Rheinheimera salexigens: one gene and its partner. The protein of the gene in region 1 binds, or shares a complex with, the protein of each later gene. Links are inferred from orthologs where the notes say so. Each region holds a gene or a part of one and is shown on either strand. Other genes may lie near its edges.

The links.
Region 2: the proteins of BI198_RS11385 (region 1) and hfq are in contact, whole or in part, in a crystal structure (PDB 3VU3), measured with the Escherichia coli proteins. The link is inferred for Rheinheimera salexigens from one-to-one orthologs.

What each region holds. Positions count from the first base shown.
Region 1 is NZ_MKEK01000001.1:2,500,211-2,518,334, forward strand. The notes cover bases 6,601-9,580. They hold BI198_RS11385 (catalase), read left to right. Parts: upstream 6,601-7,132; coding sequence 7,133-9,028; downstream 9,029-9,580. Other genes in these bases: BI198_RS16255 (type 1 glutamine amidotransferase family protein), read left to right, coding at 8,983-9,219. Also shown: BI198_RS11370 (type I restriction endonuclease subunit R), read right to left, coding at 1-1,732; BI198_RS11375 (restriction endonuclease subunit S), read right to left, coding at 1,870-3,201; BI198_RS11380 (type I restriction-modification system subunit M), read right to left, coding at 3,379-5,739; BI198_RS15945 (hypothetical protein), read left to right, coding at 9,814-10,062; BI198_RS11395 (Ig-like domain-containing protein), read left to right, coding at 10,080-17,711; BI198_RS11400 (DUF411 domain-containing protein), read right to left, coding at 17,813-18,124.
Region 2 is NZ_MKEK01000001.1:3,275,142-3,280,678, reverse strand. Bases 1-2,873 are described here. They hold hfq (RNA chaperone Hfq), read left to right. Parts: upstream 1-1,244; coding sequence 1,245-1,502; downstream 1,503-2,873. Other genes in these bases: hflK (FtsH protease activity modulator HflK), read left to right, coding at 2,857-2,873; hflX (ribosome rescue GTPase HflX), read left to right, coding at 1,521-2,816; miaA (tRNA (adenosine(37)-N6)-dimethylallyltransferase MiaA), read left to right, coding at 123-1,133; mutL (DNA mismatch repair endonuclease MutL), read left to right, coding at 1-126. In the rest of the region: more of hflK, read left to right, coding at 2,874-4,023; protease modulator HflC, read left to right, coding at 4,027-4,908; BI198_RS15125 (aminotransferase class V-fold PLP-dependent enzyme), read left to right, coding at 4,972-5,537. UniProt on the Escherichia coli protein: RNA chaperone that binds small regulatory RNA (sRNAs) and mRNAs to facilitate mRNA translational regulation in response to envelope stress, environmental stress and changes in metabolite concentrations.

The DNA of each region.
Region 1 (18,124 bases):
TATAAGCCACTTTATAGTTAGTGTAGTTTTTTAACACATCTAAAATAAAGCCTTCTTCAATAGCTTGGCGCATGCTGTACACATGGTAAGCTTCTGGCTTATTGGTTTTAGAAGCAGGTTGGCTTGGGTCTGGCAAGCGGCCAAATAGCTCTAAGGTTTTAGTCTTAGGTGTAGCGGTAAAGGCTAAATAACTAAGGTTCTTAGAAGCTTTGCGCGAGGCTACAGCGGCGTCAAGAATATCATCTGCGCTTAGCTCTTCATCTTCGCCTTTGCTATCTATCATTAACACTTCTTTTAGCTGCCGAGCAGTGCTGCCGGTTTGCGAGCTATGGGCTTCATCAGCAATAACCACATAGTTACGCTCTTTTAAGCTAACGCTGTTTTCAATGGCTTTTAATACATAAGGGAAAGTTTGAATAGTCACAATAATAATGGGCTGTGAGCTTTCTAGCGCCGCGGCTAATTTTTCTGATTTAGAGCCATCACCTTCAGTGCGATTAATACGGCCAACCACACCTTCGGTAGCCGTAAATTGCGAGATAGTTTCTTGTAATTGATCATCAAGTACCGTTCGGTCTGTTACAACAATAATAGAGTCAAACAGCTTATTACCTTCGGCGGTATGCAGTGCCGACAACTGGTGAGCAGACCAAGCAATAGAATTAGATTTACCCGATCCCGCACTGTGTTGAATAAGATACTTTTGGCCTGGGCCTTCACTGCGGGCGGCATTAACTAACTTGCTAACCACATCCCACTGATGGTAACGCGGAAATATTAAGGTTTCTTTCTTGTACCGGCGCCCTTCCCAATCTTCTTTGTCTTCAATTTCTAAATGAATAAAACGAGCCAGAATATTCAACAAGTTATCGGGTAGTAATACCTCGTTCCACAAATAATCGGTTGCGAATTGGTTTATATCGGCTGGAACATCGTTGCCTGCACCGCCTTCAGCCGTACCTTTATTAAAAGGTAAGAAAAAAGTGTTATCACCTTCTAAACGCGTGGCCATATACACTTCATATTGGCTAACAGCAAAGTGCACTAAAGCGCCACGCTTAAAGGTAAGCAATGGCTCTGGTTTTTTAGTGGCGGGGTCAATAGGCAAGCGCGTGGTTTTATACTGCTTAATGGCATTTTGAATAGCCTGTTTAAACTCAGACTTAAGCTCTAAGGTGGCAACCGGCAAACCATTTAAAAACAAAACCAGATCAATGCGCCATTTTTTGGCTTTTGCACCCGTTTCTAATTCATGCTCAATACTTGTCCACGGTGAATAAGTTAACTCTGGCACAAGGCGTAATCGGTTCTTAGCGTAACGGGCTAAAGTATCAGGGTTTAAGTCATGCTCGGGCTTAAATTGGCATAAACTAAAGCGAGTACCACGGTCACGCAATTCATTACGTAACACGCCTAAAGTACCGAAGCTACGTAATTCTTTATTAGCTGCATTAGGGTCGGCTTTGTTTAATTGCGAAGCAACACGCTCTATAAACTTTTTCTCTGGATGCTTTTCATTGCCAACAGATGGGGGGTAAAGTGCACAGAATTTTTGCCATTGCTCATCTTGAGTGTCTTTAATAAAACCCAACACATCTTCTTCATACAAGGCCAATTCGCGGTTATAACCAGCGGGATTACCCAGCAACCAACCATTAGCAAGCAACTGATTAATCATATCGTTTTGAAATATAAACTCAGTTGATTTATCACCACCAAATACAGCTTGCATAGGGTTAAGTCCTTTTATGTTCTTTTAATATTTTTGTTATATTCAATCTTACGCTTACTCAGCTTGCCAATTACGTATATCACAAATCGGCAGGGATAGCTGATTTGGACAATGACACAAACTCTCAATATTCGACACTATGCACTAATCCCACTTGTGTCATTACCCGCAGGGTGTGAGACATGATGTCGAACATCAATTTTACCAGTTACGGCTGCGGAGATTAGTGCAGTGCGGCGCTCTTGCATTAGTTGAATATTCTTTTCGCATTTAGAAACAGTTTGATCGATCACAGTTAGCTTATGCAGTGTCTCTCTAACAATTTCGATTTGTTCATCAGCAGGTGGGCACGAAACCACTAACTCTCTGATGGTTTCTTGATTGATATTAGGGTCTTTTCGCGCACCCTCTGCACCTACCATCCAATAAGGTCGATAGAACTCTACATATAAATGTAAAAAGTCAGGGTGTATTTTTTCATTTGGAAGGATTGCACAGACCGCCTGATTTATTGACGATTCAAATTTTAATAAAGAGTGTTTGCCAATAGTTCCTGCTCCACCATACATTGCTATCAATACGGAATTGATAGGTATAATTGTGCATGCTGACTCTCGAATAGCTTTGCTTGTAATAGATATGGGAGTTTCAAAAAGCTGATCATTATTCAAGTCTGTTGATCTTATCCAAGGAATATTACCATCCTGATAATATTCCTCATATTTAGAGGTGCTTGGTGTACCTCCACTTTCAGTCTTATAAAACCACTTTATCTTTGGGGAGCGCCAATGCTCCGGCACTTCCCCTAGCCACTCAACACCTGAATCACGCATCGGGGCGTTGGGGTTTAGGCCTTTGGTGACGGCATGACTAATAACGGCTTGGCGTTTTTCTTTTAGCAGTTGGATAAGCTGTTGTTGTTTGTCGATAAGGGTATCGATTTTGGCGGTTTCGTGATCAAGGAAATTGGCGATTTTTTCAGCTTCGTCATCAGGAACTTCAGGGATTACAATGTTTTTCATCTCCGAAGAGTTTGTGCTCCATAAGTCTGCAACTATCCCCTTACCGTAACGATAAAATTCTTCCTGAAAGGGTTGGCTTCTTAAAAGATGATGTGCATAGCTTGGACTGATACGTTTTGGCTCCATAACTATGCTAATTAAAGATACAGAGCCTTCCAAAGGTGAAATGCCAGAAGAACCTTTACGGTCTGACCTGCTATTAATAACAAAATCATTTTTCTTCACCAGCTTTCGATTGTCACCAGCATCTGTTTTGGCTGCATTCTCAAGCTGTGGAACAATCCCACTCATCGTCACGGAAAGCGCTGAATAATCTTTATCACTAACTTTTTCACGTCGCTCTACAAAAAACTGCCCCAGCCTTTTTGCTTCCCAATGTTCGGGCAACTTACCCAGCCACTCAACCCCAGAATCCTTATATTTCGGATACGCCTGATACTTACCCATGAACTAATCCTCTTGTTGAGGGTTTTTGCGTGAGAGCAAGGCGTGCCTGCGCGCAGCGAAGGAGCATACAGATCGTATGTGACTGAGCGGCCGCTCTTTTGCATCCATGCAAACGCGGCATACCGTTCGTCCTGAACATAAGCACAGCCACAACGCAGCAATCGCGTAAAAAGACCATCAGGAGTGCACCTCTTGCAGCAGCGCCATAATCTCCGCCGACACCGCATCTAAATCCGCATCAATCTCGGCTAAGTCCCTTGGTGGCTGGTACTCGTAGAAGTGGCGGTTAAACGGAATCTCGTAACCGACAATGCCAATCTGCTCGTCTTTCGCATCTTTCTTACTGGCGTCGATCCAGGCATCCGGCACATGGGGCTGCACTTCTTTTATAAAGTAGGCTTCGTTGAGGGCATTAACGCTTTGACTTGGGTCCAGTGCGACGTTTTCATTATCGCGCAGCTCGCTGTCGGGCTGGTATTCAATGGTTTTGCCGTTGACATCAAACAGGCCATAGATTGGATTAGGTGAAACTTTGTGGACTTTCTTAATCACTTTCTCGGCCGCTGGGTTTTTCCAGCTGACAGCGGCGGTGATTTGTTTCAACTCTTTCGTATCGAGCTTGAGGCTTTGCGCTTTGATCGCAGCTTTTACCGCAGCATCGTAGCGATTCATATCATCGTGCTGCTCACTGCCAATCACCGCTTGCAGTTGCTGAGCTTTGAACATGATCAGTTTTTGCTCAAGCCAAGTTTTGCTATCGAGTAGTTCTTTGATTTTCGCTTCTTTGAGCTCGCTGAAATTGGCTTTGCAATGCACGCGAATCTCAACGATTTGATCGTCATTAAAAACGCCATAGTTTGCACAATCAGTGCTGTCGCTCCAGTTCTGCCCGTAGCTGGCATACACCCACTTCATCGGGGCATTCAGTTGTTTGTCATCAAAACGCAGTTCGGCAATGCGCTCATCACTGAACTGGTAGCTTTCGCGCAATGGGCGCTCAATGCTGATGCGGCGGTAACCAAATTCATGGTTGTCGAAAATCTTGCTGGCAAAGGTTTTCGCGGTTTCAGCTTTGGGGTTAGCTGACTGGCGGCCACGATTGCTTTTAACATCAGCAGGCTTATCTAAATCTCGTGCTTCTTCTTCGGTAAAGGCACCAAAGCTGCGAATGATGGTGGCGATATCTGACTCGCTCATCTCATTGCGTTTGCTGCCGAGGGATTTGCGCATTTTGCTGTACAGATTGACGCCATTGATCAGCTGCACTTTGCCTTTGCGTTCGTCGCGCTTTTTATTCGACAGCACCCAAACATAGGTGGCGATGCCGGTGTTGTAGAACATATCGGTGGGCAGGCCAATAATGGCTTCCACCAAATCGGCTTCTAGCAGGTAACGGCGAATCTCGGATTCACCCGAGCCCGCGCCACCAGTAAAGAGCGGCGAGCCATTAAGGATAATACCGATACGACCGCCGCCTTCGTTTGTATCACGCAGCTTGTCGATTAAATGCATTAAGAACAATAACGAACCATCGGAGACGCGTGGCAAGCCGGGGCCAAAACGACCATCAAAACCTTTAAGGGTATGTTCGTCTTTAATGCTGGATTCAATCTTTTTCCAGTCCACACCAAACGGTGGGTTAGAAAGCATGTAGTCAAATTTGTCGGCGTACAGCTGGTCGTTGGAAAGCGTGTTGCCGAGTTTAATATTAGAAACGTCTTGCCCTTTTATCAGCATGTCGGCTTTACAAATGGCGTAGCTCTCAGGGTTGAGCTCTTGACCAAAGGCACGCATAACAGCGTGAGGGTTCAGTTCGTGTACGTATTCCATACCCGAAGACAAAAAACCGCCCGTACCTGCTGTTGGGTCATATATGGTACGGATAATACCGGGCTTGGTTAGCGCATCGTCGTCTTCCATAAACACTAATGCTGTGGTTAGGCGCACTATGTCACGCGGGGTAAAGTGCTCACCGGCAGTTTCATTAGAGCCTTCAGCAAAGCGGCGAATTAATTCTTCAAACACTAAGCCCATATCGTGGTTAGAAATCGCCTTAGGGCTAAGGTCGGTTTGGCGTACTCTTTGTACTACTTTAAACAGTAAGTCGGCATCGTTAAGCTGACCTAAAAACTCAGCAAAGTTAAAGTATTCAAATATCTCTCGGGCATCTTTAGAAAAGCTTTGAATATAGTTTTCCAAGTTAGCTTTAATGTCGTCTTGGCCAAGCTTGGCTAAGTCCATTTTAGAGGTGTTATAAAAGCTTAGGGTTTGGCCATTAACTTGGGTTGCCCTTAATAGCAGTTTTTCTTGCGCTTCTTCTGGCAGGTTCATGGCTTGAATTCTGTCGTACTCGGCTAATACCTGCTGTTTGCTTTGTCCTAGCACGCCTTCTAAACGGCGCAGTAAGGTAAAGGGTAATATAATGCGGCCATACTGGCTTTGCTTAAAGTCACCACGTAACAAGTCGGCGATAGACCAGCAAAATGCAGCCAAATTGTTTGGTTTAGCGTTAGGTGTAGAAGACGTACTATCTGCCATTTTAATATCCATAAATGATGAGTCGTTATATTAACGAAAATGTTGCGATGAATGACTACTATAAATTGTGAATCATCCATGAATACACATTTCGATGATACCACAACATTTACAGAAGTTTCAGTAGGTTGAAAACAGCATAACGCCGCACACAAAGCGTTTATACTGCGAGTGAGTTCATTAGGTAGGATACTCAGGTTAAAGTGTTTTCTTACTGGCATACTAGTTTAAATTCTCTGGTTATAAACCAGTCTCTAAAGACTAGGTAATAGAGTTAAACTTAACTCTGCTTTCAAAGCCGTTACTGCACCTATATTGAGTGTGAAACACCATTAAATTATCGGTTGTTATCGGCCAAACTGCACCTAACAAGTGGAGGGATTTAGCTAAACGAACTAAATTTTGAGCTTGGCAAACTCATGGTAAAAGATATTTTCAGCTGATTCGTATTTTGTGTGTGTCAAGGTATTTGCTTATTTTGCCACCTATTGCTAAGATGATTTTGTGACTGACAACAAAGCAAGTCCCCATTTAAGGTAACCACAAATTAATAGTGGTCAAAATGGAAACTTTCAAGTTGTGGCCGTTTTGTGGCCGTTAATTAGTCAGACCTATCTATAAACCACCTGTAAGCACCTAGAGCAAAAGCTCTAAATATCCTGTAACTGCTTGTTTAATATGATTTAAACTGTTATAAAATGTTTTAGACTGCTTTAGTGTGTATTTATAACACCACCTTGACATGGTAGGGGTCGGTGGTTCGAGTCCACTAGGACGCACCAACAAATTCAAACAAAAAAGCCGCTTTTAAAGCGGTTTTTTTGTATTTCACTTTATTCTCCGCCCTAAATATCTAGTCCCATACCCAATGTGTTTACTCCTTGCAAAACTTTGTTCTGGTTGCGTAAACAAGTCTAAAAATAAGCTATTTATAATCTACTAGTAACAACTAAAAATTTTATTTGTAAAAATAATGCTTAAAGATATTAAACACTAGACTAAACAATAGGCTAAAAAATCAACCGAATTAAGTCTTTAATGCATAGTAATGCTGATTTAAACAATCGCCCTGATTACGACTGTGTGATTCAAGATCTCACAGGTTATGTATTAACCTTCCAAATTTTTGGTTACTTTAGTCACTGGTTAATTTTTAAACATATTTTAATCGTTCGACTACTATTATATTGAGTACACAGTCAAGCATCTAATCTAACTAAGTGTTAAAAGATTGAAGCTTTAGCTGCTAAAGAAAACTTAGTATGTATTGCCAAGCTTGATGGATTAAAAACAGTAATTAATCCGTTATCGCTAAGCGTGTCTCAATGTTAATTACAAATAAAGCAAAATTTAAACAGGATCAAATTAACCAAATAACTTGCTAGGATGGATTATGAAAAAGAATATTGATCATACCGACCCCGCTAAAACGATGAATCCAAAACGTGGTAATGGAGGTGAGACTCATCAAGATGCAGACAAGAAATCTCAAACATTAACTACTCAACAAGGAGTAGTGATTAGTGATAATCAAAACTCGTTAACATCAGGAAGTCGCGGCCCTACACTTTTAGAAGACTTTGTATTACGTGAAAAAATTAATCATTTTGACCATGAGCGTATTCCAGAGCGTATTGTGCATGCAAGAGGCAGTGCGGCACATGGTTACTTTGAACTAAATGAATCTTTAGCAGACTATACAACCGCTAAAATACTCTGTGAAACAAATAAACAAACACCTTTATTTACTCGATTTTCTACTGTTGCCGGAAGTAAAGGTTCTAAAGACACACCTCGTGATGTACGCGGTTTTGCTGTCAAAATTTATACCGAACAAGGTAATTGGGACATTGTCGGCAATAATATGCCTATTTTCTTTATTCAAGATGCAATGAAATTTCCTGATCTGATACATGCTGTGAAACCCGAACCAGACCGTGGGTTTCCTCAGGCTGCTTCTGCCCACGATACTTTTTGGGATTTTGTTTCATTAAGTCCAGAAACCATGCATAACTTAATATGGCTTATGAGTGATCGTGCCCTACCGCGCAGCTTGCGTATGATGGAAGGCTTTGGCATTCATAGTTATCGTTTAATAAATAAAGAAGGCATAAGTACCTTTGTACGCTTTCATTGGAAACCCGTGCTTGGAGTACAGTCAACTACTTGGGATGAAGCCGTAAAAATCTCTGGTGCAGATCCTGACTATCATCGTCGTGATTTATTCGAAGCAATTAATAATGAAGACTACCCAGAGTGGGAATTTGGTGTGCAATTATTTACTGAGGAAGATGCAGAACAATTTCCTTTTGACCATTTAGACGCCACAAAACTTATTCCTGAAGAGCTCGTTCCAGTAAAAATTGTCGGTAAAATGGTGCTCAATCGCTACCCTGATAATTTTTTTGCTGAAACCGAGCAAGTCGCATTTTGTCCATCGCATGTAGTTCCCGGCATAGATTTTAGTAATGATCCTTTGCTGCAAGGCCGGCTATTTAGTTATTTAGACACCCAGCTATCCCGGTTAGGCTCACCTAACTTTGCCCAAATACCTATTAATGCACCTAAATGTCCATTTGCTAATATGCAACGTGATGGCCACATGCAGATGCACGTACCTAAAGGTCGGGTTGCCTATGAGCCGCAAAGCTTAGACCCAGAGATGCCGCGTGAAAGTGCTAAGCAGGGTTTTGTATCATATCAAGAGCAACTTGACGATAATGTAAAAGGCCGGGTTAGAGCAGATAGCTTTGCGGATCACTACAGTCAGCCTCGTATGTTCTACCGTAGTCAAACCCCCTACGAACAAGCACATATTGCTTCAGCTTATGCGTTTGAACTTGGTAAAGTAGATACACCACATGTGCGCATGCGCACACTTACGCACATACGTAATATTGATGAAGACTTAGCTAAGCGCGTTGCAAGTGCGCTAGGTATGACCTTACCAGAAGCTACCGCTCCCGCTGCAGCCATACAAGATATGGCAACCTCAGCTGCTTTACAGACTATTGGACTTTCACCTAATAGCTTAAAAGGTCGTTTAGTGGGTATCCTAGTTGCCAAAGGCTCGAAGCGTAGTGAGATTGAAAAATATCAAACTGCCGCTAAAGCACAAGGCGCAAGCGTGAAAATTGTAGCACCAGGCCGTGAAGTTCAGCTTGATGATGGTACTCGCATTCAATCTGCAGAACGTATCGCTGGTGCCCCGTCAGTTTTTTTGATGCCGTCGTCAGCATCATTATGCCTGATCAAGCCAAACAACTGGCTAAAGATAGTTCAACACTAGATTGGTTTACTGACGCTTACGTACATTGCAAAGCCATTGCTTATTGCGGTGCGACAGATGAATTTATCTTAAGTAAACTGCCGATTAAAAAAGATGACTTTATCACGCCACTTTCTGAAGTAGATACCTTTATAGAAAATGCTAAAACACGACTATGGCAGCGTGAACCTAAAGTGCGTGACTTAGCATAAAGCTAAATGACAGCATAAAAATTATGCTTAAGATTAAAGCCTATATTGTTAAGCGTAAAGTAAGTAAGCCCAAAACGCAGCATAACTACTGACGTTTTGGGCTTAAAATCCCCCTCACCCTAAAGTTTACACTCCTTCAACATCCATCCAAAAAACTTCACTTTAATTTCAACTTTCGCTTTCACATATAACTAGAGTTAAAGCTCTGTTTTATTTAACAGCCTTTTTAGCTCACTTACTCAACTATTTTTTAATTAACCGGGCCTCATTCATATTAGGTTCATTAACTTATTTGTTGTTTATTTCGTCAATTCACTAACGCATTAGTTAAAAATTAATATATAGTGGCCCGCTTTTTTTTTAAAAAAAATATAAAACACCGCTAATTACTTCGCAAATAAACAATTTGCCTAAGTAAATTGGAAACAGAATTCGAAAGCTTTAAAGGAATTAATATTGCTTAGCCACATTAAAGATCTCTGCCCCCAATTAGGACTGTTTTTTAAGTTTTTTACACTACTGTTCAAACTACACCTAGAACAATTCAAAACATTAATAAGCGGTTTTTGCTCGATATTACCACAGTTGCAAACGGTGCCATTGACTGCCGTTTATCGTAAGTTTAGCCAAGGGAATGGGTGGGAGAACTCTATACTAAACAATAGTAATCAATTACTTATTTACGACTTACCAGCGCAATCAGGTGTATTGAACTGGTGGAGTAACAGCAGCCAGTATGGCGATAAATTTATCCGCAATAGCGATTCTGATACTGAATTTTATTGGGCCGCTTTGTTGTGTCATCAAATGACTTGTTCATCTATGCAAAATGCCGCTAACTAATACAAAAGAGAAATATTATGCTTAAGAATATGCTGGCTATTACCTTTGACACACTTGGTACCTATACTAAAAAATATGGTGTTACTAGACTTAGAATATTTTTAAGCATTGTGTTTTTGACATTGATGCAAACCGCTTGGGCGGCGACCCCCGCCGATGAAAATTTTGACGCATTGCCAGTTGCCAATCAGGGAAGTAACTCCGTGACCATCAACGGCATTACCTACACCAATAATGCGGCCAATAATATTATGATAGCTAATGATGGCTATCTCGCATCTGGAGCAGATCATGCCTTGGTATATCGCAGTTTAGGAACCAATACATCGACTTTAGTCAGTTTCAAAACGAGTGATGGTGATGAATTCAAACTGAACAGTTTTGCAGTTTCTACGGGTATTGGTAACACTACTGACCTTACCATTAAAGGATATAAAGATAATGTAGAGCAAGTGAGCACCAGTTATAATCTTTCCGGTATTTATTTTGGTACTTTTAATGTTTCAGCGAATGCAGGCTGGGAAAATATTGATGAAGTGCGGATTAGTGGTGTAGATCTCGATATAGACATAGATGATTTGGACTTTAGCCCTGCTATTACCAACAACGCCCCTGTGTTGACAAACCTAAACGGTGACAGTGTCGCCTGGGCTGGCGTGGGTAATTATGTGTCCTTAGATGCTGGCACCAGTCTCGGCGTGAGCGATGTTGAGCTTGATGCGCTTAACGGTGGTAGCGGTAACTATGCCGGCGCCTCTTTAACCCTGCAACGCGTTGGCGCTGCGATTACCACAGATGTGTTCGGTTTTAATACCAGCGGCGCGCTTTTCAGCGTCAGCGGTTCCAATCTGCAGAGTGGCGGCCAGACTTTTGCGACCTTTACTAATACTACTGGCGTACTGAGCATCAATGTTAACAGTAGCGAGACCACTGCCACCAAATCACTGGTGCAGGATGTGTTGCAACGGATTCAATACAGTAATAATACCCCCGCAGCGGATGCTGTGTTGCGTTTTAGCATAAGTGACGGCACAGACAGCACTACGGTAGATGTGACAGTCACCAGTGACAGTATCTATGTCACCAATACTACCGATACCGCAACGATTAACATCAATAATGGAGTGAGTTTCAGCGAGGCGGTAGCAATAGCCTTAGCAGACACCAGTGGCAGCCAAACGCTAATTTTGTCTGATGCATTTACCAGTAGCATGGTACTGGCTGGAAATTTAACTATCTCAGAAAATTTAGCAATTGACGCCAGTGCTGCGGGTTCAAGTTTTGTTATTGCGGGCAACACCTTAACTTTAGGTTCAGGTTTTACGCTGTCCTTAACCCATGCTAACCAATTGCAGATTTCCAGTACTATCAATGGTGGCGGCAATTTGAGCAAGTCTGGTGCGGGCAGCTTGCTCTTGACCGGAACCAACAGCAGCCGCACCGGCAGCACCTCTGTGTTGGGTGGCACACTGGATATTGCCACTGACACTAATCTAGATGGTGCCAATACCGGCGCCTTGATTTTAGATGGCGGCACCTTGGCGATGTTTGTGGCTGGCGGTTCTACTGGTAATCCTATTATTCAGACCATTAATAATCCCATCACTCTTGGCGCCGCAGGCGGGTCATTCAATCCAACGGGCGGGGGTGGTCGTAACATTATTAATATGTCCGGAGTGATTTCCGGTAGCGGTAGCCTGACTAAAATTGGCGCCTCAGTGCTGCAACTTAGCGGCAATAATAGCTATTCAGGTCAGACCCTAATCACCACTGGGGGTTTGCTTTTAGCCCACAATAATGGTTTAGGAGCAACATCTGGCAGCACTACCGTTAACGCGGGTTCGGCACTACGGGTAACCGCAGGTGTGGTCAGCCCTGAACCACTGTTTCTCAATGGTACCGGTAGAAATATTGACAGTACCGAGTACGGGGCTCTGGGAGCAGATGCTTACAGCCTGGGTACCAGCACAATGTCCGGCAATATAGAGTTATCTACCGGTACGAATATTAGCGCCATCGGCGGCAGTAATTTGATCTTAAGCGGCATCGTCAGTGGCACAGGTACGCTAACTAAAACCGACGCTGGGAGCGTAACGTTAACGAGTATCAACACTTACACAGGTAGCACATTTGCCTCTGCAGGCACCTTAGTGTTGGATAATGGTGCTGCCATGGCAGACGGGACTGAGGTAAGCATAGCGTCGGGGGCGACTTTGCGACTTGATGCCAGTGAAACCATAGGGGCGCTTTCTGGTGCAGGAACGCTGTCCATGAATAGTGCTCATTTGACTGTTAACCAAACCAGTGATAGCAGTTTTTCTGGCAATATCACCGGTAGCGGCAGCAATTTAACCAAGTCTGGTTCGAGTAAGTTAACCCTTTCTGGCACTAGCACTTACACAGGTATCACCAGTATCAGCGGCGGTAGCTTGAACATAACCGGCGCTTTAAACGGTACTACCGGCGCTACAATTGGCTCAGGTGGAGTGCTAGAAGGTACGGGAAGTATCTTTGCGACCAGCTCAACGAATACCTTGACTGTGCAAAGTGGCGGTACTTTGTCACCAGGGGGCTCAGGATCTGGCATAGTCACAATTAACGGCAATCTAACCATAGCATCGGGCGGTGTCCTGACGGCACAAATAGCAGGGACGGTGCTAGGTTCAGGTTATGACTCTGTTACAGTGAACGGCGCTATCGATGTGTCATCGGCTAGCTTAAATGTCAGCCACAGTTATACCCCGGGATTAGGTGATAGCTACCGCCTACTAGTAAACGATGGCATAGATAGTATAACAGGAAGCTTTACCGGTTTGTCTCAGGGTGGAACCGTAGCGGCGAGTGGTAACTCTACATTACTGACAGCTTATTATGCTGCAACTGATGGTGGTGGTTACAGTGGTGGTAATGAGTTTATGCTCGTTGCGCCAGTAGATAATGTTGCACCAACAGTATCTTCAGTCAATGTACCAGCTAATGCAACCTACGTTACTGGACAAAATCTTGACTTTACCGTTAACGTTTCAGAAGTTGTTTACGTCAACACAAGCGGAGGATCGCCACAATTAGCGTTAGTGATCGGCTCCACCACACGCGATGCCGTTTATCAGGCCGGTTCGGGTACGTCATCTCTACTTTTTAGATATACTGTAAACGCTGTTGATAGTGATAATAACGGTATTGTGCTATCTAGTACGTTGTCTATTAACGGCGGTAGCATAAAAGACGCTGCTGGCAATAACTTAGTGACTACGCTTAACAGTGTAGGAAGTACCAGTTTAGTCTTAGTTAATGACTATACAGTACCAGATGCACCAGTTATCGGCAGTGCAACTTCCGGTGATACTCAAGCTAGTGTCAGTTTTACTGCTCCTGCAAATACCGGCGGCGTTGCAATTACTGGTTACACTGTCACGTCTAGCCCAGGAGGGCTCACGGCGACGGGAGCATCTTCACCACTTACTGTAACAAGCTTAACTAATGGCACAAATTACAGTTTTACTGTTACCGCAACAAATTCTATCGGCACCAGCTCTGCTTCTGCTGCATCAAATACGGTTATCCCTAAGGCAGCACAAGTCATTACTTTTGCTAACCCCGGCGCTCAAAGCTTTGGCAGTTCGCCAACGTTAACGGCGACGGCAAATTCTGGGTTAACACCAGTGTTTACTTCATCCACCACCGGCGTGTGTACCATTACAAGTGGCGGCGCATTAAGCTTTATCACCGCGGGCACTTGTACCATTAACGCTGATCAAGCGGGTAACATTGCTTACTTGCCAGCACCGCAGGTAAGCCAAAGTTTCTCGGTTAATGCAGTCGTTTCTAGTGCGCCAATAATCGGCACTGCCACCGCAGGTGATGCCCAAGCTACGGTTAGTTTCACGGCCCCTGCCAGCAATGGTGGCGCCGCCATTACTAGCTATACCGTGACTTCAAGCCCCGGCGGCTTGACTACCAGCGGCGCAGCTTCACCCTTAACGGTAACTGGCCTAACGAATGGTACGGCCTATACCTTTAGCGTTACTGCGAATAACTCTGCTGGTACCAGTGCTTCTTCTGCTACGTCTATCGCTGTAACACCAAATGGCGCGCCAACCATTAGCGGTACGCCTAATACCAGTGTTAATCAAGGTGTTCTGTATTCTTTTACCCCTACAGCCCTAGATTCCCCAAGTGATAGTTTACATTTTAGTATTACCAACAAACCCAGCTGGGCAAACTTTATTAGTACTACCGGCGCATTAACCGGTACCCCTAATAATGCCGATATTGGCGTGACAACGGGTATTGTTATCACCGTATCTGATGGTAGTTTAACCGCATCGTTGGCCGCCTTTAACTTAACGGTGACTAACACAAACGATGCACCCACTATTACTGGCTCGCCACTTACATCGATTGATGAAGGCAATCCTTACCGTTTTGAACCCGTAGCCAGTGATATTGATGCAGATAGCACCTTAACGTTCAGTATAACCAACCAGCCAAGCTGGACAACCTTTGATACTGCAACAGGTGTATTAAGTGGCACCCCGACTAAAACCGACGTTGGGGTGACAACGGGGATTATTATTACCGTCTCGGATGGTGAGCTATCCTCTAGCTTAGCACCCTTTTCGCTTACGGTTATTAACGTCAACGAGGCACCTATGGCTGTGGATGACAGCTTCACGTTGCCTTTCTCTGCTAGCAATATCTACAACTTAGATGTACTCGTAAACGATACCGATCTGGATCAAGATAGCCTAAGTATTACTGCAGCAAAAAACCAAATTGGCAGCATTAGCATTCAAGCCAATAAGTTGCAGTTTACCGCGCCTGACAACTTTAGTGGGACGGCAACGTTTAGCTATACCATTACTGATGGCGAATTAACGGATATGGCACAGGTTACCTTACTGATTGAGGGCACCAATCCTGATGCTCCCGTCATTACGGTTCCTGACGATCTATTGGTTAATGCCACCGGCATGTTTACCAAGGTTAATGTTGGGGTGGCTACTGCAATTGATACTAAAGGCAATCGCTTAGCCGTCACTCTAACTAATGGCTTACCGATGTTCCCTGCCGGCAAACATCAATTAAACTGGCAAGCTACGGATGCTAACGGTGTGAGTAGCACAACGACTCAAATGCTACAGATACAGCCTCAGGTAGCTATTAGTAAACCGCAAACGGTTAGTAATAACAGCCAAGTGACGGTAAGTGTCATGTTAAATGGCCAACCACCTAGCTACCCGGTGGATGTGACTTACCATGTTACAGGCACGACTAATGCCGTGACCGAGCATAATCTCGCCTCAGGCTCTGTGCTTATCAATTCAGGTCTTAGTGCAACTATCAGCTTTGATGTCTTTGCCGACTTATCTACGCTGTTAGAAAAAGATATTGTGATCACCCTTGATAACACGCTTAATCTTGGCGCCAATGCCAGTAGTATTATCACGGTAACGGAAGCAAACTTAGCCCCAACGGTGAGATTAAGTGCTAGCCAGCAAGGTGAAAACCGGCTAACGCTAGGTAAAGCTTCTGGTCCGGTTACGGTGTCGGCACAGGTTGAAGATCCTAACCATGCAGACACCATTAGTCTGCAATGGTTGGCTGATACGGCCTTAACCAATAGTTCAAGCGATAGCAGCCAATTTGTGTTTGACCCTATCGGTTTAGCGAGTGGCGTGTATAAAATTACCCTAACGGCTACAGATAATGCAGCAGAGCCATTAACCCGGACTGACGAAATTTATCTACTGGTACAAGATGTATTGCCTACTTTGGATGATAGCGACAGTAATAACAACTTGATCCCAGATAATATAGAAGGTTTCGCTGACAGTAATGGCAACGGTATCCCTAATTATCTAGATCCTGGTTTTGCGTGTCATGTCATGGCCGAGCAGCTTATCAACATTACTCAATTTGTCGCTGAAGGTGAACCAGGTACCTGTTTACGTAAAGGTGCAGCTGCAGCCCTGAGTAATACCGGTGGCCTTTTATTAAGCCGTGTCGATCTGCAATGGATAGAGCCCGATATGCAGGCCACTAACATTGGCGGCAGCTTTGACTTTATCTTACGTGACTTACCTACAGCCGGTGCGAATTATCGTATGGTATTACCACAGCTGCAACCGGTGCCAGAAAATGCGGTTTATCGTAAATTCAGCCCAGAAAAAGGGTGGAGTAACTTTGTCCTAAACGATAACAATCAACTATTTACTGCCGCGGGTGAGCCCGGTTTTTGCCCTCCTCCAGGTGACGCTATCTGGCAAGAAGGCTTAACGGCAGGTCATTGGTGTGTGCAGTTACTAATAGAAGATGGTGGCCCGAATGATGCTGATGGTATGGCTAACGGAACTATTGTTGATCCAGGCGGTGTAGCCGTTGTGTTAAATGGTAATTCGCTCCCAGTGGCGACTCACGATGAGTACTCGGTACAATGGAATCAAACCCATACGCTTAATGTATTAGAAAACGATACGGATGCCGACGGGGACGACTTAATAATTAATCAAACGTCAGCCGCCTTTGGCAATGTGAGCATCAGTGAAGACGGCCAGACCTTGTTATACACACCTGCGTTAGATTTTGTCGGTACAGATACGCTAAGTTACAGTCTTGCTGATGGCAAAGGTGGCAGTGCCAGCGCCTCGGTAACAGTTGTTGTGTATTACAATAGAGCACCAATTGTCACTAATAGCACAGCTAGCACTAATGATAAAACCACTATCGAGATAGATGTGTTAGCAAATGCCTCAGATCCTGATGGCGATACCTTAGTGCTAAATAACGCCCGAGCACAACAAGGTAGCGTTGTCATTACCGCGGCTCAAACCTTGCGTTATACGCCTAAGCCTGGTTTTAGTGGTATGGATACGGTTAGCTTTACGGTCAATGATAATGTAGGGGGCAACGTTAATGGCGAAGTCACCATTACTGTTGCAGCTTATGAAGTTATTACTGTCGTTAATAAATCATCCGGTGGTACTACCGGTCTAGGGTCTCTGTTGTTATTAAGTTTGTTAGTCGTACGCCGTTGCAAACTGCGCACGGTTTTAGTCAGTTCATTGTTGGTACTCAGTAGCATGGTGTCGGCTCAAACTAGCGGCTTTACGGTAGACGGCTTTATAGGCCAGAGTAAAGCTCGTCAGTCGGCCAGCGAGATTAGTGCGGGTTTACCGGCGCAAACTCACTTACGCCAGTATGACGATACGGCGACTAGCTTCGCACTCGGTGGCAGCTATGCACTTGCTGAGCGCTTAGCGTTACAAGTCCATTATGTCGACTTAGGGGAAACATCGCTTAGTATTGAAGCCGATACACTTACCCCTGAGCAAGTGCATAACACAGTTGCAAAAGCCGGTCCGCTATTAGCAAAAGGTATTCGCAGCGGCTTAAGTTACTCTTTTTGGCAAACAACCCGTTGGACTGCATCCGCGCAAGCGGGTGTGCTGAGCTGGTGGAGTAACAGCAGCAGCCAGTATGGTGATAAGGTTATCCACACTAGCGACTCTGATACTGAATGTTATTGGGGAGCTGCTGCGGGGTATACCTTAACAGAGCAATTAACTCTGCAATTAAATTATAACCGCTACACGTTTAGTGGAAATAAAGCAGATAATCTTATGCTTGGGCTGAGCTTCAGCTTCTAGTGATAGCACACAGGCGCCCTTGGGCGCCTGTGTTTTTTTACTTCAACAATACATCCACTAATGCAGATACATCTTCTTACTGCGCTTCTTATGACTACATATTATAACTGCATATTATAACTATCAATTGTAGCGTAAACCTTGCTAGTACCATCTTTAAGTAATACCAATATATCATACGGCATAAAACGGTCGCCCACTTCCATACCTGGTGAACCTAATGGCATGGCTGGTACCGTAAGTCCAATAGCATTGGCCACTGGTTCTGCTAAAAACATATGGATATATTTTGCTGGAATATGACCCTCAAATACATAGCCATTCTCAGATACTGCTGTATGGCATGAGATATGATTGGGCTGAATGCCATAACGATTTTTAATAAAGCTTAAATCATCATAGTCTTTTGCGAT
Region 2 (5,537 bases), 770 kb from region 1 along the record:
AATTGGCTTGATGCTGCAGTACTGATAGATAGCTTTTATGCACAATTGAATACACCTGAACAGTGGCATGCTGTGCCATTACAACTGCAAAGCAGTTTAGCCCTGTTAGCTAAGCGTGAAATATGACGGCCACTAATACGAGAACTATTACTAAAAGTATGACTTCGGATAACACTCCAAAGAGCTCAACAGATAGCGCTAAAGATAACATTAATAAAAATAATGTTATCTTTTTAATGGGGCCAACGGCTTCGGGCAAAACGGCATTGGCTTCAGCATTATGCCAACAATTACCCATTGAACTGATTAGTGTGGATAGCGCGCTGGTGTATCGCGGCATGGATATTGGCACGGCTAAGCCCACTGCGGCTGAGTTAAAACAGGCTCCACATTTTTTAATTGATATTTTAGACCCTGCCCAAAGCTATTCTGCGGCAGATTTCCGTCAAGATGCGTTGCAATTAATTGCAGGAATACAACATCGTGGTAACATTCCGCTATTGGTCGGCGGTACTATGTTGTACTTTAAAGCCTTGTTAGAAGGTATCTCACCATTACCCGAAGCTAATGCCGCTATTAGGCAACAATTAGAACAAGAAGCCGCCGAGAAAGGTTGGCAGCAATTGCATGCGGAACTGGGCCAAATAGATCCAGTTGCTGCAGCACGTATTCATGCTAATGATCCGCAGCGAATTAATCGTGCGCTGGAAGTGTTTCGTATCACTGGGCGCACCATGACAGAATTAACTGCAGACAAAGGGGAACCTTTACCTTTTTCTGTACACCAATTTGCTATCGCGCCGACTGATCGTGCTTTGTTGCATCAGCGTATAGCATTAAGGTTTGAACAAATGCTAGCAGATGGCTTTGCAGCTGAAGTAAGTACGTTAATGCAAAGAGCAGATTTGCATCTAGATTTACCGTCGATGCGTTGTGTCGGATATCGACAAATGTGGCAGCATTTAAGCGGTGACTGTAGTGAGGCGGAGATGAAAGAGCGCGGTATAGCGGCAACGCGACAATTGGCTAAACGGCAATTAACTTGGTTAAGAAGTTGGCCTAATTTACAGCGTTTAGCCAGCGAGCAGGATATGGCAAAAAATATTCAGGCAGTGTTATCGACACTAAGCTAAACTTTAAATTAATTTAACAACATAATTTAACAACTTAATTAGTTTTTACAACTTGAATTAAAAAAACTCATACCAATATATGACATACTAATAATAAAAGGAAAGCGGCACATGGCAAAGGGCCAATCATTACAAGATCCATTTTTAAACACCTTAAGACGGGAGCGCATTCCTGTTTCAATTTATTTGGTGAATGGAATTAAATTACAAGGTCAAATCGAGTCATTTGATCAGTTCGTTATTTTGTTAAAAAACACTGTGAGTCAAATGGTATATAAACATGCCATTTCAACAGTGGTACCAGCACGTGCGGTAAATACCTCTATGCATCACGGTACAACACAAGATGACGAAGAGGATTCAGAATAATCGTCAGGAGTTGTTTGCTTGTCTGATACTAGCGTAAATCTGGAACAAGCGATCCTTGTCCATGTGAATTTCCCCCAGCAGCATAATAGTGAGGATTTAACCGAGCTAAAGCTGTTGGTGTCTTCTGCCGGTGTTCAGGCGTTACAGACGGTTACTCTTAACCGCAGCGCGCCTGATTCGAAACATTTTGTCGGTTCAGGTAAAGCCGCCGAAATTGCCGACTTGGTTGAACAAACACAAGCTAATCTTGTGGTGTTTAATCATGCCTTAACGCCTGCTCAAACCCGTAATCTAGAGCGCTTATGTCAAGCGCGAGTAATAGACCGTACTACCCTTATTTTAGATATTTTTGCGCAACGAGCCCGAACTTACGAAGGTAAGTTACAAGTCGAATTAGCACAGCTAGAGCACTTAGCATCACGACTAGTCCGGGGCTGGGATGGCTTAGATAGGCAAAAGGGCGGTATTGGTATGCGCGGACCTGGTGAAGCGCAGCTAGAAACCGATCGTCGTTTATTGCGAGTGCGGGTGAAAGCCTTGCAAGCAAAATTAGAAAAGCTAACAGTACAGCGGGAGCAAAGTCGTCGAGCAAGACAAAAAGCGGCGACACCGGTTATATCGTTAGTCGGTTACACCAACGCAGGTAAGTCGAGTTTATTTAATCGAATGACAGACTCTGAAGTGTATGCCGCTGATCAATTATTTGCGACGCTTGACCCTACGTTACGTCAATTAAACTTACCCATGGTGGGCGGCGTAGTGCTGGCTGATACGGTCGGTTTTATTCGGCATTTGCCGCATAATTTAGTCGCCGCATTTAAATCCACTTTGCAGGAAACCCGTGAAGCAGATTTACAATTACATATTGTTGATGCGGCAGATCCGCGAAAAACCGATAATATGCAACAAGTGGCTGCGGTATTAGAAGAAATTGGCGCCGATCAAATTGTCCAGCTAACCGTGTATAATAAAATTGATCTATTGGATCAAGCACCACGGATTGAATATAACGAATACAATTTGCCCATAGCAGTGTATGTTTCAGCTAATACTGGCCAAGGCATTGATCTGCTAATCAAAGCTATAACGCAGCTATTGTCGCAAACCCATTTATATCTTAAATTATCATTGCCACCAGAGCAGTCTGCATGGCGCGCACGCTGTTATGAACAGCATTGTGTACAAGAAGAATATTTTGATGATGAGGGTAATTGCCATTTAAGACTAAGCATTGCTGACCCAGTTTGGCAGCGCTGGTTAAAGCAAAGCCAAGGGCAATTACAAAACTATGTCGTCAGCTCTACAGATATTTGATAGAGTAACCCTTAACTAGTAACTTTTAACGGAGTACAGCATGGCTTGGAATGAGCCGGGTAACAATGGTAAAAATAACGATCCTTGGAAACAAGGTGGTCGTGACCAGGGCCCACCAGATTTAGATGAAGTGTTTCGCAACTTTGGTAAAAAGTTTGGCGGAATATTTGGCGGCGGAAAATCGTCAAATAATAATGGCTCAGGCGGTGCTTTTGCGGCCTTAATATTAATCGTGATTGTCGCTGCTATTGTCTGGGCACTTAGTGGTTTTTATACCGTTAAGGAATCAGAGCGCGGTATCGTATTGCGCTTTGGCCAATACCATAGTGAAGTGGATCCGGGTATTCATTGGAACCCCACTTTTATTGATCAGATAATTCCAGTTGATATCACTAGCGTACGTTCATTACGTACTGATGGTTTTATGCTGACTCAAGATCAAAACTTAGTACGGGTGACGTTTGAAGTTCAGTATCGGGTATTTAACCCACGCCAGTATAAGTTCTCGGTAGTGGATGCCGATAGCAGTTTACATGAAGCGACAGATGCTGCCTTACGTTATGTTATTGGTCATTCTATTATGGATGACGTATTAACACGGGGCCGTGAAGTCGTTAGGCAAAACACCCGCGAAGAGCTAGAGTCGGTTATAGAACCTTATAAACTAGGTTTAGCCTTAGTTGATGTGAACTTCCGTGACGCCAGACCACCAGAAGAAGTGCGAGACGCTTTTGATGATGCGATTAAGGCTCAAGAAGACCAAGAACGTTTTATCAAAGAAGCTGAAGCCTATGCACTTGAAATAGAGCCTCGTGCTCGTGGTCAAGTAAACCGGATCATGCAAGAAGCAGATGCCTATAAACAGCAAATTGTGTTAAAGGCTCAAGGTGAAGTCGCGCGGTTTGAAAAACTATTACCAGAATACGTGGCAGCACCAAAAGTGACACGAGATCGGATGTATATCGAAACGATGGAATACGTGTATAGCAACACTTCTAAGGTAATGGTTGATGTTAAGAACGGCAATAACATTATGTATTTGCCACTTGATAAAATGATCAACTCATCATCTTCTGCGACACGTGATAGTAATTCATCGGGCGGCATGCCGTTAGTTCCACCACGTAGTAGCTCTGATAATCAAGCAGCACAAGATCGTAAAGAGCCATTACGCAGCTCATCAACACGCAGTAGTGGTCGGGGGTAAATGATGAGAAACTTATTAATAGCCATAATAGCGGTTGCAGTATTTATATTGATTTCGGCACTGTTTGTTATACCTGAAGGTGAACGCGGTATTGTTATCCAATTTGGTAAAATCCAGCGTGATGATGCACAACAAGTGGTTGTGTATGAGCCAGGTTTACACTTAAAAATACCATTTATTGAAACGGTGCGTAAACTTGATGCAAGGATCCAAACCCTAGATGACGCAGCTGACCGCTTCGTTACAGCTGAGAAGAAAGACTTATTAGTCGATAGTTATGTCAAATGGCGGATTAAAGACTTTGGAGCTTACTTCCTTTCAACTGGCGGTAACAAAGCTCAAGCTGAAGTATTGTTAAAGCAATATATCAATAACGGTTTACGGACTGAATTTGGTGCGCGTACCATTCAAGAAATTGTTTCTGGTGAGCGTACGCAATTAATGGAACGGGCATTGCAGCAAGCTGGTCAAGCAGCTAAAGAGCTAGGTATAGGCGTGGTTGATGTGCGAGTTAAGCAAATTAACTTACCGCAAGAAGTTAGTAGCTCTATCTTTGCGCGCATGGAAGCCGAGCGGCATGCTGTTGCCCGTGAACATCGTTCTAAAGGTCGTGAAAAAGCTGAAATAATTCGAGCTGACGTTGACGCTCGGGTGACGGTAATGGTCGCGGATGCTGAGCGTAACTCGCGTACTGTTCGCGGTGAAGGTGATGCTTTAGCGGCAAGAGTGTATGCTGATGCTTACAATAAGAATGCTGAGTTCTTTTCTTTTGTCCGTAGTATGGAAGCCTATCGTAATAGCTTTAACAGTAAAGACGATATCTTAGTTGTTCAGCCAGATAATGATTTCTTTAAATATATGAAATCAGATAAAGTGCAAAACTAACAACTAGCAATAGAATTAAAAGGCCCGCAAGGGCCTTTTTTATAGCAAAAAAAGGGTGGCAGCATGTATCAACACTTTTATCAGCGCTTTTTACAGGCGAATCAAGGCAAGCAACACTTTGCTTGTCATTCTCATCATTACTGGCCAGATGTCACGCGTGACGCTATGCTGGAGTATTGGGATGATAGCGCACGCTTAGTGGATGATAAATGGCGTTATATCTTCAATGATAAACTGCCAGAAACCCAACATTTAATTGCTGATATTCTGCAGTTACCGCAACCAGAACAACTGGTATTTGCGCCTAATACTCATGAATTAGTGATGCGGTTATTAAGTTGCTTTGATTTACGTAAACCGTTAAAAATTTTAAGCACCGACAGTGAATTTCATAGCTTTAGTCGCCAAGTTAAACGGTTGGCCGAATACGATAATGTGCAACTCGACAGTATAGCGACTGAACCCTTTGCCAGTTTTGAACAACGTTTTATTCAAGCGGCTGGGGCTGAGCAATACGATATGATATTTGTTAGCCAGGTATTTTTTAATTCTGGTTATGCCATTACCGATCTTGCCAAATTTGTTCAGCAGTTGGCAGCGCAGAGCCAAGCTATGATTGTGATTGATGG